4 regions of the Paenibacillus sp. NPDC057886 genome follow, and region 4 is predicted to be linked to each of the others. Evidence: riboswitches for the same ligand, from Rfam matches in the RefSeq annotation. Region 4 holds a riboswitch; each other region holds the start of a gene.
What was found. Region 4 has a riboswitch for thiamine pyrophosphate ahead of ACFVQB_RS04960 (thiaminase II/PqqC family protein). Riboswitches for the same ligand answer to the same signal wherever they lie in the genome.

Region 1 (4,192 bases), on a different contig from region 4:
TAGAGAACGTGAGTCACAATTTTGGAGACCGCACGTTATTTAAAAATGTATCTTTTCGTTTACTTGCCGGAGAGCGTGTAGGCCTTGTTGGTGCTAATGGTGTGGGCAAGTCCACACTGATGAACATCCTTACCGGAAAATTGTTAAAGGACGAAGGGAAGGTCGAATGGACCCCCAAAGTTCGTTATGGATATCTGGATCAGCATACCAAGCTCACACCTGGAAAAACGATTCGTGATGTGCTTAAGGATGCGTTCCTGCCCTTGCTGGAGCTGGAAAAAGAAATGATGTCCATCACGGATCAGATGGCAAACGCCGATCCGGACAAGCTTGAATTGTTGCTGGAAGAAATGGGTGACATTCAGGAGCAATTGGAGCAAGGTGACTTTTATCTGATTGATGTGAAAGTGGAAGAGATGGCAAATGGACTGGGCTTGTCCGCCATCGGTCTGGATCGTGACGTGGCCGCGCTTAGTGGTGGTCAACGTACGAAGGTATTGCTTGCCAAGCTCTTACTGGAGAAACCAACTGCTCTTCTGCTGGATGAGCCGACGAACTATCTTGATGTGGAACACATTGAATGGCTGACGCGTTACCTGAAGGATTACCCGTATGCGTTTATTCTGATTTCGCATGATACGGAGTTTATGAATGAGGTCGTTAACGTTATTTATCATCTAGAATTCGCCAAGTTGACGCGTTATGCAGCGAACTATAACAAATTCCTTGAAATGGCCGACATGAATAAGGCGCAGCATATTGATGCTTATGAGAAACAGCAGGAATATATCAAGAAGCAGGAAGATTTCATTCAGCGGAACAAAGCCCGCGCTTCCACTTCCGGTCGTGCCAAGAGCCGTGAGAAGCAGCTCGGCAAGATTGAACGGATCGATCGTCCGGATGAAGCGGCCAAACCAACTTTCAAATTCAAGGATGCTCGGGCGAGTAGTAAAACCGTCTTTGAGGGTATTGATTTTGAAATTGGATATTCGTACGCATTATTGCCTAAAATGACGATGACGATTGAGCGTGGTGAGAAAATTGCCATTGTCGGCTGTAACGGTGTAGGTAAATCCACACTGCTCAAGACTATCTTGGGAAAAATTCCACCAATCAGCGGTAAGACCTTCCTGGGTGACTATCTGGAAACAGCCTATTTCGAACAGGAAGTACGAGCAGGAAACATTACCCCGATCGAAGATGTGTGGAACGAATTTTCTCATCTGACACAGAATGAAGTCCGGGGGCATCTCGCACGTTGTGGATTGAAAAATGAGCATATCACCCGTCCGCTTAACGCACTCAGTGGTGGTGAACAAGCCAAAGTTCGTTTGTGTAAGCTTCTGATGCGTGAAAGTAACTGGATTTTGTTCGATGAGCCTACAAACCATTTGGATGTGACGGCGAAAGCAGAGTTGAAACGTGCCTTGCAAGAATTCAAGGGTACCGTGCTGCTCGTATCCCATGAACCTGAATTTTATGAAGGTTGGGTTACCAAAAAGTGGGATGTTGAAGCTTGGTCCGAGAAACAATAACGTAATAAATGGAAATGTACGGTGACAAAAAAAGGTGTCTATGGTAACATAGGCTACAGCTTCATATGAACACTAGGGGGGTCGCACGATGCGGCTGAGATGGAAGAATGCGATTCCGGACCCTTTGTACCTGATCTGGATCATACCAGCGTAGGGAAGTGGCGCGTTTCAGCTAATGACAAAGGGCGTTATCGATGACTTTGCGATATTGCCTGCAAGATGAATCATGCGGTTTCTAAGTATACAGCGTTGCGGCTATGTTGGTTTTTTATAGTTGATATGCGTTATGTATAGAGTAATTGCATGCGACAGTCATTCAGTTGATCCATGAATTTTAAATTCGTGGCCACTCCCCTACGGGAGTGGCTTTTTTTGTTGTTTATATCAGCTTAAATCATGCAAGAGGAGGGTGAACAGGACGGAAATCTTCCACGAACATGTAACAACACGATCATTCGAACTGCATGTGGTTTCACCAGGTACAGGAGATATGAACTCTTTTCTGAATATTGCCAAGGATGTATGGCGATGGGTCGATTATATCCACATTCGGGAAAAAAAGCTGCCCCTTGAACAACAGATGTTTTGGGCGCAAAGCCTTAAAACACGAGGTGTCCCATCTAACCGAATCATTATGAATGGCTTAAATCAACTGGATCAACATGCGTTGCTTGGTGGTGTGCATTGGGGACAAGCAGTTATTCGGAACTACGATAAGGATGTGTTGAGGAGAAACGATCGGCTTCGGGTAGGGATATCGGTTCATTCTTTGGAAGAGGCAAAAGTTGCAGAAGAACAGGGAGCGGATTATCTCTTTTATGGGCATGTCTATGCTTCAAATAGTAAACCAAATTGCGAACCCAGAGGGCTTAGTGCGTTAGCTGAGGTATGCTCTAATGTTTCGATTCCCGTGATCGCGATTGGCGGGATTAGACCTGAGAATGTTGCTGCCATTCGAACTGCTGGTGCCAGAGGAGCGGCTGTGATTTCAACGATTTGGACGAACGATAAGCCGGAACTGGCTGTAGCTTCATTGCGACAGGCAATCACGGATTCAGAGAAGTACGCCGAACCAAGGAGATGAGACCATGAGAGAGGAAGCAAGAAGCCGAAGCAGGAATCGTTCAGGATATCATTCAGGAACAGTATCCAGGAGTAAAGTTGGAGCGGAAATTCGAGGCAAGCTTTATGCAGAGACCATTATTGTAGGCGGAGGAGTTATCGGTTGTGCCATCGCATGTGAACTCGCTACGCGTGGTCATGAAGTTCTTCTGGTTGAGCGTGCGCGGATCGCTGGAGGAACTTCCTGTGCAGCCGCCGGGATGCTTGCTGCTGACAGTGAGGAATTCACTCATGCTGTGATGGCAAAGCTTGCGCGGCAGAGCAGAGCTTTGCTTCATGAGCAGAAGGAACGAATCAGTTCGCTTAGCGGAGTGGAAATGGGGCTGCAACAGCATGGCTTTATTACTCCTTTCCGTTCATACAGGGAGGTCAGCAGTTACAAAAACAATCGATCGTCTACCTTATCAACAGAACATATTTGGTGGGATCGTATCGCTGTCCAACAGGAAGCTTCATGGTTAAACAGGGATACGTATGGAGCATATTACAGGCCTTCCGAGAGCGAGGTTCTTCCTGTCAATTTAACGCAGGCTTATGTCAGATCTGCTCAAGCCATGGGTGCGAGGGTGATGGAAGGTGTACAGGATGTCCGTTTGCATACGGATGTGAATGGAGTGCAAGGGATTGAGACTTCAATAGGAACGATGACATCGAGAAATGTCATTATTGCTACAGGGTTACATGGTGAAGAATTGATGAGACATGTTGGTCTGAAATCCCCTGTTTTACCAGTGAAGGGGGAGATTGCAGCCGTGCAGTTTTCACCCCACCATGCCGGGTACAGGCCTGACAAAACGGTGTATGCAGAGGATATATATATTGTCCCCAAAGCTAATGGAGAAGTATGGATCGGTGCAACAAGCCTTCCTGGAAGAACAGATATGAAAGTTTCGGTGCAAGGCATTCAGAAGCTGCTTGCAGCTGCAACAAACTGGGTACCTGGCATGAAGGAAGCACATTTTATCCGAGCGTGGGCTGGTGTCCGTCCTTCAACTCCGGATGGACTGCCGTATGTGGGGGCTTGTGAAAGTGTTCCAGGTTTATTCGCTGCTTTTGGACATTATCGTAACGGCATATTGCTTAGTGCGATTACAGCTAGCCTCATGGCTGACTTGATTGGTGGCAAAACCTCGGAAGAACTGGAGATTCAGGACCTTTGTCCAGAACGTTTGAACATAAAGGAGATGTTGCAGTGAACATCATTGTCAACGGACAAACCATGCAAATTGAAGATAACTTAAATCGTGTGGACAAATTGCTCCATTCATTTAATTTGCAAGTGAAAACCGTCGTGGTTGAATTGAATCGGCAAATTTTAACGCGGGAATATCATGAAACGACGGCGTTAAGAGACGGAGATCGGATTGAAATTGTACATTTTGTGGGAGGCGGTTGAATCATGTTGAGGATTGGAAATTATACGTTTGAGTCTAGATTGCTTCTGGGTACAGGCAAATTTTCGGAATTGGAAGTGCAGAGCCAGGCGGTTGAAGCCTCAGGTACGGAAATATTAACGTTTGCAGTTAGACGATTAA
Region 2 (4,192 bases), on a different contig from region 4:
TGAAGCAAAATAAAAAGACTCTCGAATGAGAGACTTTCGAATGGCATAATTATTTTGTACAGCCAATTTGTGGTGGGAAATAGGTTGCCTCCGGTGGGAGGTGATCCTATGAACTTCTCTTTCAACGACGTAATCGTGTTCGCAATGTTAATTATTGCGCTCCTGACATACATCGACCGTAAAAAGAAGTGACCCGCCACAGGTTGACGGCCTGACGGGTCACTTCGTCTGAATTATGCTGCACTTGGAGGAATACCTACCGCAAATGCTGTGCAGGAGTAGCCATTGGCCTGGCTACTCTTATTTGTTTTTACTTATATTCATTTTATTAAACACCTGTGAGACAATCAACCTATAACTGATAAAATATGTTGTGTCGTAATCCTTGTCCTTCGAAATGAAGTGTACGTACCACATACCAAGTAAGAGCCGCTCGTCTCCGCAATCACGGAGAGGAACGGCTTTTCACTATGTCAGGCCGCCCAGATTGCGCTGTAACGACGCCTAAGGGCGGGTCCGGTATTCCTCAGCCTTTTCCAACATGCCCGCTGCCACAGCCTCATTTTCGGACAAACCTTTGTCCGCGGCAAAGGCACGAATATCCTGCGTAATGCGCATGCTGCAAAATTTCGGCCCGCACATGGAGCAGAAATGGGCTTCCTTAGCCCCTTCGGCCGGCAACGTCTCATCGTGGTAGGATAGCGCACGTTCCGGGTCGAGTGACAGGTTGAACTGATCGCGCCAGCGGAACTCGAACCGTGCTTTGGACAGCGCATCGTCCCGCCGCTGGGCACGAGGGTGACCTTTCGCCAGATCAGCGGCATGAGCAGCGATCTTGTAGGCGATAACCCCTTCCCGCACATCCTCCTTATTGGGCAGGCCCAGATGCTCTTTTGGCGTAACATAACAGAGCATCGACGTTCCGAACCAACCGATCATCGCCGCTCCAATGGCTGAGGTAATATGGTCATAGCCTGGTGCAATATCGGTCGTCAGCGGTCCCAGCGTATAGAAAGGCGCCTCTTTGCAAATCTCCATCTGGAGATCGACATTCTCCTTAATCTTGTGCATCGGCACATGTCCCGGACCTTCAATCATCACCTGCACATCATGCTTCCATGCAATCTGTGTCAGTTCGCCGAGCGTAGCCAGTTCCGCCATCTGGGCTTCATCATTGGCATCATAGATGCTGCCTGGGCGGAGTCCATCTCCGAGAGAGAAGGCTACATCATACCTTTTCATAATCTCGCAGATTTCTTCAAAATGGGTATACAAAAAATTCTCCTGATGATGCGCAAGGCACCATGCTGCCATGATGGACCCGCCCCGTGACACAATGCCCGTCATGCGCTTGGCGGTCATCGGAATATATCGCAGCAGCACGCCTGCATGGATCGTAAAGTAGTCCACACCCTGCTCTGCCTGCTCTATGAGCGTGTCACGATACAAGTCCCAGGTCAGTGCTTCGGCTTCCCCATTGACCTTCTCCAGCGCCTGATAGAGCGGTACTGTTCCAATTGGTACAGGTGAATTGCGGATGATCCATTCGCGGGTTGTATGAATGTCCTTGCCTGTGGAAAGATCCATCACCGTATCCGAACCCCAACGTACCGCCCAAGTCATCTTCTCCACCTCTTCCTCGATGGAAGAAGATACCGCAGAGTTTCCGATGTTCGCATTGATCTTCACATGAAAATGACGCCCGATCAGCATCGGCTCACTCTCCGGGTGATTGATGTTCGACGGCAGGATGGCTCTGCCACTCGCCAGCTCCTGCCGTACAAACTCCGGCTCCACCCCTTCACGAATAGCGGCGAACTCCATCTCCGGCGTGATCATTCCCTGCCGTGCATAATGCATTTGGGTCACGCTGCGCCCTGCCTGTCCCCGTAATGGTTTACCACGCAAGCCTGGATACTTCTCGGCTCCAGTTCGCTTCCCTCCCGGTTTCAGTCCGTTATCCTCCGGTCTTACCGTTCGTCCCTGGTAGGCTTCAACATCTTCACGCTCCGTAATCCAGCGGGTACGCAGCGCCGGCAGACCTGCCCGGATATCGGCATGAAATTCGGGATCGGTCATTGGCCCGCTCGTATCGTAGACACGCAGCGGTTCGTTATGCTCCACCCCTTGGGGAGTATTGGTGTCATGAAGGGCAATTTCACGCTCCGGTACAGCAATGTCCGGTCGTGAGCCATGAATGTACACTTTGCGGCTGCCCGGGAAGGGCTGAACCCGCCCCACCGTACCTTTTTCCTTTGCCAACTGCTGATCCTGCTTGTCCTGTCCCATCGCTTCTTGTCCCGTTTGTTTTCCTGTGCTCATCGCTCTTGTCTCCTCCTCATTGGTGATCGCCTGGATTGAAATGCTTGCGCACGGGTCCAAAATCATCCACAGCATAGAAAAAGAAAGAGCGACCATACAACACAAAATAGGGACATACACTTCAAGTAATACAGACAGTCGAGGCAAAAGATATCCACCCCAATGCTCGCCAATGGCTCCCAGCTCTTTATCCAAAAGCAGCTCTGACACCAGCTTCCGCCTGTTTACTGTATAAAAAAAGCCGGTTCCCAAGGGAACCGGCTTATGTCCATCACCAATAACGCCCCTAATACAGACGCCTTAACGGAGTCCATCCATAGGTCACATCATATGGTGTTCGTGGTCGTATCGCCGATTACTTCCCTACGCTGGTATGATCCAGATCAGGTGCAAAGGGTCCGGAATCTCATGCGATTCCGTCTCAGTCCGGACAATTCGGACTCCCCCAGTAACGTTAACAAGTTGCAGCATCTAAGCCGCAGATTCATATTCAATTATGCTGACCCCGTTGGGCCGTCCATTACAGAGTAGCGCAACCGAATCATAAAAACAACCTTTATATTCCAGAACATAAAATCAGGATAACATAAGTCCCATCTGTGTAGCAGCTTCCTTCAGCACAGGAGCGTATTCATGCAACGTCTCCTGCGAGAGGCGACTAACAGGCCCGGATACGGACAGGGCAGCAGCAATGTTGCCTTTCCGATCCATGATCGGTACAGATACTGCCGCGGCTCCCGGTTCACGTTCCTCATAACTTGTTGCGTAGCCATATTCCAGAATGTCTTTCATCTGTGCCAAATATACTTTGGGATCGATAAATACCGGCCACTCCGGCCCATTCATCAGATCTTCGCGGTCCTCTTCGGTAGCAAAAGCCATCAGCACTTTGCTGGATGCTCCCACGGATAACGGAAGTCTGACGCCCACCGGAGCTACACGACGAATCGCCTGATCACTCTGTACGGCTTGAATTCGAATCCGCTCACTGCCATCACGCAGATATAAGCTCACGGTTTCGCCCAGTCGATCTCTGAGCCGCTCCATTGCAGGCAGTAGCAGAATAGCAGGATCATCGCTGCGAGACATATGGGCAGACAGTTCCCAGATGCGTATGCCAAGTCGATACTTCTCGGTGGCTGCATCCCGAATCACGAACCCCTTGTCCTCCAAAGTAGCCATCAGACGATGGACTGTACTTTTGTGCAGGCCGATCTGGCTGGCAATTTCTGTGAGCCCCAGATCACTGCGGGTTGTAAAACACAATAATATATCCAGCGCCCGTTCTACAGCCCGGACGGTTAACTTTCGGTCTTCCATGGCAAGTTGCCCTCCTCATGTTTCATCACATGAAACTTGGTTACATAAATTATATGAGAAACGGTCTCATCTGTAAACCAAAAAGCGCCATTTGGAATAGGGATATTTGTAAATATTTTCTTTTTATAAATTAAAATCCCCTGCTATTTGCACCCTAAGGAAATGTTAACCAGATATCTTCAGAACTATATAACAATTGCGTAACAAATGCCTCCAATCAATTGACTTTGACTATATTGGAACATACGATAAAGATATATTAAATTAAGATTTTGCTTCATAAGTAGTCAGAAAAATTATTTATCCGCTCTGTTCGATTCGTTGTTATCTTCATTTGATTTTTAAAGGAGGGGCAATCATGTATCCGACATCCCAGAGCGAAGCCCCGCTGCAAACGAAAGTGTCAGATCTGCCTTCTTCGTTATCACCGAGGCTGATCCGGTTCAAACATATTGTCGTGGCGTTGTTGCTCTCCGTTGTTTTTTTTCTGCTCTTTTGTTTCATTGCACTACACGGTTATATTGCTTGGGTATTATCCAATCCAACTGTA
Region 3 (4,192 bases), on a different contig from region 4:
ACGTCAATGTAAGACAAGGGGAATTTGTAGCCATCGTTGGACGAAGCGGTTGTGGCAAAAGTACTTTACTGCGTCTGATCGCCGGGCTGGAACCCCCCTCTTCCGGGAGCATTATGCTGGGCAACAGAAAGCTTGGTAGTACAGCACCCGAGACACGGTTTCTGTTTCAGGAAGCCCGGCTGCTGCCTTGGAAATCCGTTCTCGACAATGTACGACTGGGCATCCCCGACAAGAACAAGGAAGATGCACGCCAGTCGCTTCGCAATGTAGGACTTGGAGAGCGTGAAGGTGACTGGCCGGGGGTATTATCTGGCGGACAAAAACAACGTGTCGCCTTGGCACGGGCACTCGCAAGTCATCCGCGCTTACTGCTGCTGGATGAACCGCTGGGTGCATTGGATGCATTAACCCGAATTGAGATGCAGCAATTAATCGAACGCTTGTGGGTAGAAGAAGATCTGACCGTCATTCTGGTCACTCATGATGTCAGCGAGGCGGTTGCGCTGGCAGACAGGGTACTGTTAATCGAGGATGGTCATATAACGATGGATACCCGAATTACGCTGGAGCGCCCACGCGTTCGGGACAGCGGGTTTGCTCATTTTGAAAACCTGATTCTGAATCGCTTGTTGACTCCTCAACAAGAGACACCACAGCAGATTTCCCAGAAACAGATATCATTCTCGATCTAATTCCACTGGAAAGAAGGCATGATTATGCAATCCCTTTCACCCGTACCCTCTCCTCCTGTTAAAGACCTGTTAAATCAAATTCCGGCTTATACTCCTGCCAAATCCATGGAACAGATCCGGCGGGAGTTGGGACTGGAAACTGTGGATCGACTTGCAGCGAATGAGAATCCGTTTGGCTCTTCTCCCCTGGCTGCGGAAGCGGTCAGATCGCTGGGCTCCGATCTTTTGGCACAATACCCCGACGGTTCCAGCCAACTGCTGCGTGACAAACTTGCGGAGCGACTGGGTGTGCGTACATCCCAACTGGTATTTGGCAGTGGATCATTCGAGCTCCTGACCCTTACCGCCCAAGCCTATCTTAATCCTGGTGAGGAATCACTCATTCCGGTGCCCTCCTTTAACTGGTACAAGGGTGCTACGCTGCTGGCAGGCGGTGTCATCCATGAAGTGCCGTTGGTCAACCATTCGCTGGACCTGGAGCTATTCCGGCAGCGGATCAATGCTTCTACCCGAATCATCTGGCTGTGCAATCCGAATAATCCAACGGGAACCATTTTCACGGCAGATGCCTTACTTGGTTTACTCGAACATGTTCCCTCCCATGTCGTGGTTGTCCTGGACGAAGCGTATTATGAATTCGCGGAGAGTGAAGATTACCCTGATACGGTTAAGCTGCTGGAGCAGTATAATAATCTGATTATTTTGCGGACCTTCTCCAAAATATATGGACTTGCCGGCCTGCGAATCGGATATGGCATCGGGAATGAAAGCATCATTGAAGGCATTAACCGGGTCAAGCTGCCCATCAGTCTAACAACCACATCTCAAGCCGCTGCTTCAGCCAGCCTGGATGATCATGAATTTGTCTCTCATTGCCTGCACTACAATCATCAGGGACGGGAAACGTTAATGCAATCTTTTGACCAGTGGAACTTACCCTACATCCCTTCCGAAACGAATTTCATCATGGTTGATCTGTTGCAGGATAGTAGCCCGATTACCAAAGAATTGTTGAACAGAGGCATCTCTGTCCGTGGCGGTGCCGAATTCGGTATGCCTACCTGGCTTCGGATTACGATTGGTACACCAGAGCAGATTGCCCGTCTGATCGGGGAGCTTGATTCGCTGTTACATTCAAACGATTAGAATAGGTTACTTTCCCAACTCACAGTACTCACACTTCTTTTAGGCCACCCTCTTTACATTCCACTTGCATGTGATATATGCTGAACACACAACTGCATATCTTAAACATTGCACTAGGGGAGCCTTGCGGCTGAGACGAATCGAACGATTCGGACCCTTTGAACCTGATCTGGATCATACCAGCGGAGGGAAGTGGAGCGGCCTCTCAGTAAGCGGATTTTTTCATGTTGATGATGAAATTTAATGTGAATTGACTTACAGACCCACTCATTTCTCCGGAAATGGGTGGGTCTTTTTCGCGTTCTGCGGGCAGATCAGAAGGTGTAATTGAATATCCGCAGTTTGAAATTTGAAGTTTGAATAACAAGGGGGAACGGAACGAGATGGATAACGATATAACCATTCACAACATGAGCTACGCTTTCCCGGGAAAAAGGGATTCCCCCGTGCTCTCCAATGTGTCGATGCGTGTAGCCAAAGGCGAATTCGTCTCGCTCATCGGTTCCAGCGGCTCCGGTAAAAGCACCCTCTTCAAGCTGCTGGCAGGCCTGCTTGAGCCAACCCACGGAACCATTGAAATTCCTTGGGTTCAAGAAGGAAAGCGACTGGGGCAGGTGGCCTACATGCCGCAAAAGGACCTCCTGTTACCCTGGCGAACCGTCATGGAGAATTGCATGCTTCCCGCTGAACTTGCTGCAGGTCGGCAGGATAAGGTAAGGATTCGAGCAGACATTCTGGCTGGTCTCGACAGATTTGGCTTATCCGGCCACGCACATGCTTACCCGGACGAGTTGTCAGGTGGCATGCGCCAGCGTGTCGCGATGCTTCGTACTTTGCTGACAGGTGGCCAACTCATGCTGCTGGATGAACCATTCGGCGCACTCGATGCCCTGACCAAACGGGAGATGCATCGCTGGCTGCTGGAGCTATGGGAAGGCCTGGGCAAAACCGTGTTGTTCATCACACATGACATTGAAGAAGCCCTGCTGCTCAGTGATCGGATTATCCTGTTAACTCCGGGGGGCCAAGGCCAACAGCTGCAGGATCTGACGGTACCTTTGGCACGTCCAAGACATTCGGACATGATCTACGAACCGGCTCTCGTTCAGATGAGACGACTACTGGAGGAACAGTTGCATGCGAGACGTTAACTTGAGAGACAGCATGAAGAATAGCGTAAGAGGTTGGCTTGCCCGTTATGCTCTGTTTCTTTTGCTCATGGTCTTGCTGCTTGTCATCTGGGAGTGGATTGTGCGTATAGGATGGGTGCCTTCCTTCATCATTCCAGCACCGACGGCGATTGCCAGTTCGCTGTATGAGCATCGCCGCCTCTTGCTGGCTACACATCTGCCCGCTACCTTGATGGAGGTTGTCGTTGGTTTTGGCTTGTCCATTGGTGCCGGAATTGCACTTGCAACAGGTATGCATATGAATCGGTCGATTGAAAAAGCGTTATATCCCTTCATCGTGATCAGTCAGACGGTCCCGCTGATTGCCCTGTCCCCCGTCTTCATCCTGTGGTTTGGCTACACGCTGTGGAGTAAAGTCGCGGTGGTATTCCTGATCGCATTTTTCCCGATTGTGGTGAGCACCTACGATGGCCTGCGCCAGGGTGATCCGGAGCAGCGTGAACTGCTGCTGACGATGGGGGCCAGCAAGTGGGATATTTTTCGCAAACTCCAGATTCCACTTGCCCTTCCCTCCTTCTTTTCGGGACTGAAAATGTCTGTGGTGTATTGTGTGGTCGGTGCAACGATCGGGGAATGGCTCGGTGGAAGCAAGGGTCTTGGTTACTTCAGCCGCAGAATGTCGAGCAATATGAACACGGATGCAATGTTCGCCGCCATTGTGCTGTTATCCCTGCTCGGTATCGCCCTGTTTGTACTCATTGCATGGATGGAAAGAAGATTCAGTACACCACGTCATGCAGGTAGAAGAAAAACTGGATAATTTTCGGATTTCAAAACAGATAACAAGGAAACGAGGAACTTTACGTTATGAATAAAAAGGATATATATTCCCTGCTCCCCATTCTGCTCATGTCTCTGTTGCTGATCGTAAGCGGATGCGGAAATACGAGTACCAACACACCTGCCACAGATTCAACTACCAATGCAAAAGATACAAAATCATCTGCGATCGAAACGCCATCGGAATCCAGAGACAAGCTATCCATCATGCTCGATTGGTATCCGAATGCAGTGCATTCCTTCATCTATGTTGCTCAGGAAAAAGGTTACTTCGCGGATCAAGGTCTGGATGTCGATGTTCAGATGCCTGCCGATACCAATGACTCACTCAAGCTTGTTGCCGCCGGGAAAATCGATCTGGCACTAAGCTACCAGCCGCAAATC
Region 4 (4,192 bases):
GTTCAGATAACCAATTTAATTGCATGCGGGTCAAATTTTTCAGATCGCATTCTCCAGAGTAGAAGCCTGTCCAGAATAACTCCACAACCAGCTTTTTTTCCGGCAAAATCATCGGCACCATAATCTGATCCACCAGCAAGTCAAAATCGGAAGCGTAGCTTTGGCTCTCCAAATCTTTGCGAATCTTCATGTCCTCCTGTACACGCTGCTCCAGAATGGCTAGAATACAATCATCCTTTGAACCAAAGAATTTATAAAATGTCCCTTTGGACACACCTGACTCGTCTAGAATCATTTGAATGGAGGTGTTGGTCACCCCATATTTTTCAAAGAGTACAAGCGCTGAGTCCAATAACATTTGTTTCCGTTTATTCATAAGCTCCCCCTGGATGATTTGGGTGGTTCACGTCAAGACATCTAATAATCTACTGCAAATCGACTGCAAACATCACATGTTCCTTCCAAATTCCCTTGATTTTAATATTCTGGCGGTCCGTCTCCTGGAAACCCGCCTTGCGAAGCACTTGAATCGATCCGGCATTGTCGGGCAGCGCACCTGCCTCCACTCGTTTTATTCCCGCTTCATTCATGGCAAAATCCAGTGCTAGCCGAAGGGCTTCGCTCATGTATCCCTTGCCATTCTGCACCTGATCGAGCACATAACCAACAATCCATTTGGTGGTGGAATCCAGTTCAAGTTCAAATAGAGAAATCTCTCCAATGAGCTCATGTGTATTGTTCATGAAGATCCCGAAAGAGTAACGTTTCCCTTCTTCCCTGGCCTTGTTCCAACCTTCAAGAAGAGAGATCTGGCCCTCCAGTGTATAGAATGTATCCGATCGTTCACTTGCCGATATTTCTTCGAAAACAGCCCGGTTACGGAACTGCAAATCCAGCAGTGACGGCGCGTCCTCCACGTTCAAAAATCGTAAATAGATACGTTCTCCACGATTGTCCATCTGTATGTTCATCCTTATCTCTGGTTGTAGTAGATTGCATTCATCAGAAGTACGAGAGTTGCCGTTTATAAGCCATATCCCAGAACAGATATTCAAATTCAACACTTCTTCTGAATATGTCTTCAACGGCTTCCAGTTCCTGCTCGGTTTTATGTTCACATAATGCATCCAGTGTATCATAGAACCATTCGAATGAGTCGCGGAATTCATCACTTGCATAATTTTCATCCAGCGTAATCCCAAATCCATTCATGTAATTTCGATGCAAATCCATTTCTTCGTACAGAATAGCGTGTTGAATCACCGTAAAGTTTGTCATCAGTTTTTCATCTATCGCCTTCACCGCACCCATGGCAAAAATCTTCGCATATTCAATCAGATATGTATAGTCCTGAAGAAGATAAAACTTAAACGCTTCCTGATCCAGTGTACCTTTCCCCATTTCGTGCAAAAAAGGATGGTTGTATCCATCTTCTCATACGGTTCTGGACTTATCTTTTAACGTTCTTGAAAATGACATGATCATGTCTCCTTTTATTAAAATGATAATGTCCCATCTTCAATCCAGCTATCGCGTTCTCTCATCCAAAATGCAAACCAAAAAGCCCTTGTCCTATTTTCGGCAAGGGCAAAATAACATGAGTACATGTCATTTGCTCCCTACGTCAGTATTAACTAACAGGTTCAAAGGGTCAGGTTTTAACCTTCTCAACTGCGAACAGTCCCCCTGCAAATAGCTCAGGCTTATTACAACATGTGTTTTTCCAAATGTCAAACCATTCCTATTAATCTTCAAGTTCCCCTAAATCTTCTTGCAAGTTCTTAAGTCGAATGCGGATATCCTTAATCATACTTTGCAATTTGTTTAACTCATCCACCAATTGTTGCTCATTAGAGACGTTTGTCGCTGAAGTTGAATGATACGCTGGAGACATCCTTAACTGATTTAAGTCCGATTCATATACCCTCCGCTCTTCCTCGGCTTTTGCCAATTCCTCCTCGGCGATGCCAATCTGGTGCTCCAGATAGATGATGTCTGAGGAGTTGCCGTGAGTTAAGCGCTGTGAATATGTCATAGTTCACCTCATTTCTGATCATCCATTGCTTTTCCAAGGTCATATGGCTGAATATCGATATCCAAATCCATACCCAAAGCCAGCTTGGCCAGTTGACTTCCAATAAAAGGCCCCATCGTTAATCCGGACGCTCCAAGCCCGTTAGCTGTGATCAAACCATCCCAACCAGGAACAGCACCCATTACCGGAAGAAAACCCGGTGTAAACGGACGGAATCCTACTCTTACTTCCTCAAACGTGCTATCAGCTAAACCGGGAGCCAGTTCCAACCCTTTATTCAAAATTTCCTGCATTCCTCCTGCGGTTACTCTTGTATCATAGCCTTCAATATCATTTTCGTGAGTCGCCCCGATCACAATCTTCTGTTGATCAAAGGCTAACAGATATTGATCCGAAGGAGGCATGACTACAGGCCAGTTTCCAGTGTCTTCTCGATTGTGAACCTGCAAATGCATAATTTGCGCCTTCTGATAATGAACCTTGAAATCAATGCCCAAAGGCTTGAACAGTTCACTCGCCCAAGCGCCGGCACACACAATAACCTCGTCAGCCGATATGATTTTACCGTCAACAACGACTCCGGTCACCCGGTCCGATTCAAATTGAAGTGCCGCGTCCCCATTCATCAGGACCGCTCCATTTCGCTGTGCCGATCGGATTAAGGCATCACGCAGTGCACGTCCATCGATACGCGCAGCACCGCTGATGTAGACTGACTGAACGTTTTCCTCCAGAAGAGGAAAACGCTCATGGGTTTCTTTTGCATCCAGACGGGTAATATCCGCAATCTCCGGTGCATCTTCTTTACGAAGGTGTGCCCGCTCCTGCATCTTGTTGATTTTCTCCACATCCGTATGAATACTAAGCGCACCCACTTGAGCATATCCTGTTTCCGTTTCCCCTTCACTTTTGAGTTCTTCAATTAATCCGGGATAAAAACGTGCACCTGCCTTGGCAAGCTGATACCAATCCTGGTTGCGGCGCTGAGATAACCAGGGACAGATGATCCCGGCAGCAGCATCCGTAGCCTGTCCCCAATCTTTCCGGTCTATAATAAGAACTTCCGCACACCGCTTTGCCAATTGATACGCTGTGGAAGCCCCAAGAATTCCTGATCCTACGACGATGACTTTCTTCATGACTGCATCCCTTTCCTAAATCACTGTATCCATTATAGCGTATACTGTTTGGTCTGATAATGGCAAGGCATCGACATCGCAAAACATATTCCTAAAAGGTTTTCGATAAGAGGGTTGTCGAATTAAATAGACCGTATAAATTAATGTTATTTATGTAATATAATTCAAATCAATTTTCTTTTAACGCTGTATACACGCCATTTACGCCACGATCTTTCACGAAATGAGGAATAACACAACGATGCCGAAACCTAGTATGGGGAATTCGCTGGATACCGATATGCCGCTTATGATTACAGGTCAAAACCAGCTGACCGTAGATGAATTAATGAATTGGAACGGCCATTCACGGGATTACAGTATTGTGCAGTGTATCGGAGGAACAGGGAAAATCGCAGCCCAAAATCATGAGTTTTCGATCCGGGAAGGAACCACTCTTATTATGTTCCCGGAGGTGACATACCGTTACGACAATCTGAGTGATTCATTGTTGTTCGATTGTCTGTCCTTTAATGGCTATTTATTGCCCCGGTTTCTGCATACCTTGCAGATCGGGGAGCTGCGCGCCTTCAAGCCGGATGGAATGCTTCATATCCTGTTGCATGAAATAACGTTGGCGCTGCAGTCCCGGCACAAGGATCAGATCTGGCACGTATCGGCATTGCTATACATGCTTCTGGTCAGATTAACGATTGATGGAGATCGTTATGGTGCTTATGAACGCTCGGATGCACGATTAAAGCTGGCCGGACTTGTTACTTTTATCAAGCAAAATTATCATCAGGATATCTCGCTCTCCATGCTGGCTCAGCAAATGGACGTCACCGAACAACATTTAAATCGGATATTCAAAAAGGAATTCCAAATGACTCCGCTTGATTATCTGACACGATATCGGTTGTTGAAAGCCAAGGAAATGCTCGTCCACGACGCTGGAATAACGGCCCACGAGATTGCCCGGGCTGTCGGTTTCAACAGCGCCAGTTATTTTGGATCCGTATTCAAAAAATATGAAGGA

Region 1: another riboswitch for thiamine pyrophosphate. It lies ahead of ACFVQB_RS33025 (thiamine phosphate synthase); the one in region 4 lies ahead of ACFVQB_RS04960 (thiaminase II/PqqC family protein).
Region 2: another riboswitch for thiamine pyrophosphate. It lies ahead of thiC (phosphomethylpyrimidine synthase ThiC); the one in region 4 lies ahead of ACFVQB_RS04960 (thiaminase II/PqqC family protein).
Region 3: another riboswitch for thiamine pyrophosphate. It lies ahead of ACFVQB_RS32280 (ABC transporter ATP-binding protein); the one in region 4 lies ahead of ACFVQB_RS04960 (thiaminase II/PqqC family protein).

The regions. Positions count from the first base shown of each region.
Region 1 covers NZ_JBHVMZ010000017.1:1,216-5,407, forward strand. Annotated here, with positions in the region: gene ACFVQB_RS33020 (ABC-F family ATP-binding cassette domain-containing protein) at 1-1,535, shown strand, start outside; TPP riboswitch at 1,600-1,709, shown strand; gene ACFVQB_RS33025 (thiamine phosphate synthase) at 1,945-2,619, shown strand; gene thiO (glycine oxidase ThiO) at 2,624-3,853, shown strand; gene thiS (sulfur carrier protein ThiS) at 3,850-4,053, shown strand; gene ACFVQB_RS33040 (thiazole synthase) at 4,057-4,192, shown strand, end outside.
Region 2 covers NZ_JBHVMZ010000007.1:62,872-67,063, forward strand. Annotated here, with positions in the region: gene thiC (phosphomethylpyrimidine synthase ThiC) at 505-2,289, opposite strand; TPP riboswitch at 2,666-2,779, opposite strand; gene ACFVQB_RS23250 (IclR family transcriptional regulator) at 2,899-3,642, opposite strand; gene ACFVQB_RS23255 (alpha/beta hydrolase) at 4,001-4,192, shown strand, end outside.
Region 3 covers NZ_JBHVMZ010000015.1:7,214-11,405, reverse strand. Annotated here, with positions in the region: gene ACFVQB_RS32290 (ATP-binding cassette domain-containing protein) at 1-692, shown strand, start outside; gene hisC (histidinol-phosphate transaminase) at 717-1,838, shown strand; TPP riboswitch at 1,944-2,046, shown strand; gene ACFVQB_RS32280 (ABC transporter ATP-binding protein) at 2,222-2,989, shown strand; gene ACFVQB_RS32275 (ABC transporter permease) at 2,976-3,788, shown strand; gene ACFVQB_RS32270 (ABC transporter substrate-binding protein) at 3,836-4,192, shown strand, end outside.
Region 4 covers NZ_JBHVMZ010000001.1:1,109,828-1,114,019, reverse strand. Annotated here, with positions in the region: gene ACFVQB_RS04975 (TetR/AcrR family transcriptional regulator) at 1-376, opposite strand, end outside; gene ACFVQB_RS04970 (GNAT family N-acetyltransferase) at 426-959, opposite strand; gene ACFVQB_RS04965 (thiaminase II/PqqC family protein) at 1,003-1,212, opposite strand; partial or broken gene ACFVQB_RS04960 (thiaminase II/PqqC family protein) at 1,198-1,413, opposite strand; TPP riboswitch at 1,600-1,698, opposite strand; gene ACFVQB_RS04955 (hypothetical protein) at 1,745-2,035, opposite strand; gene ACFVQB_RS04950 (NAD(P)/FAD-dependent oxidoreductase) at 2,044-3,174, opposite strand; gene ACFVQB_RS04945 (AraC family transcriptional regulator) at 3,416-4,192, shown strand, end outside.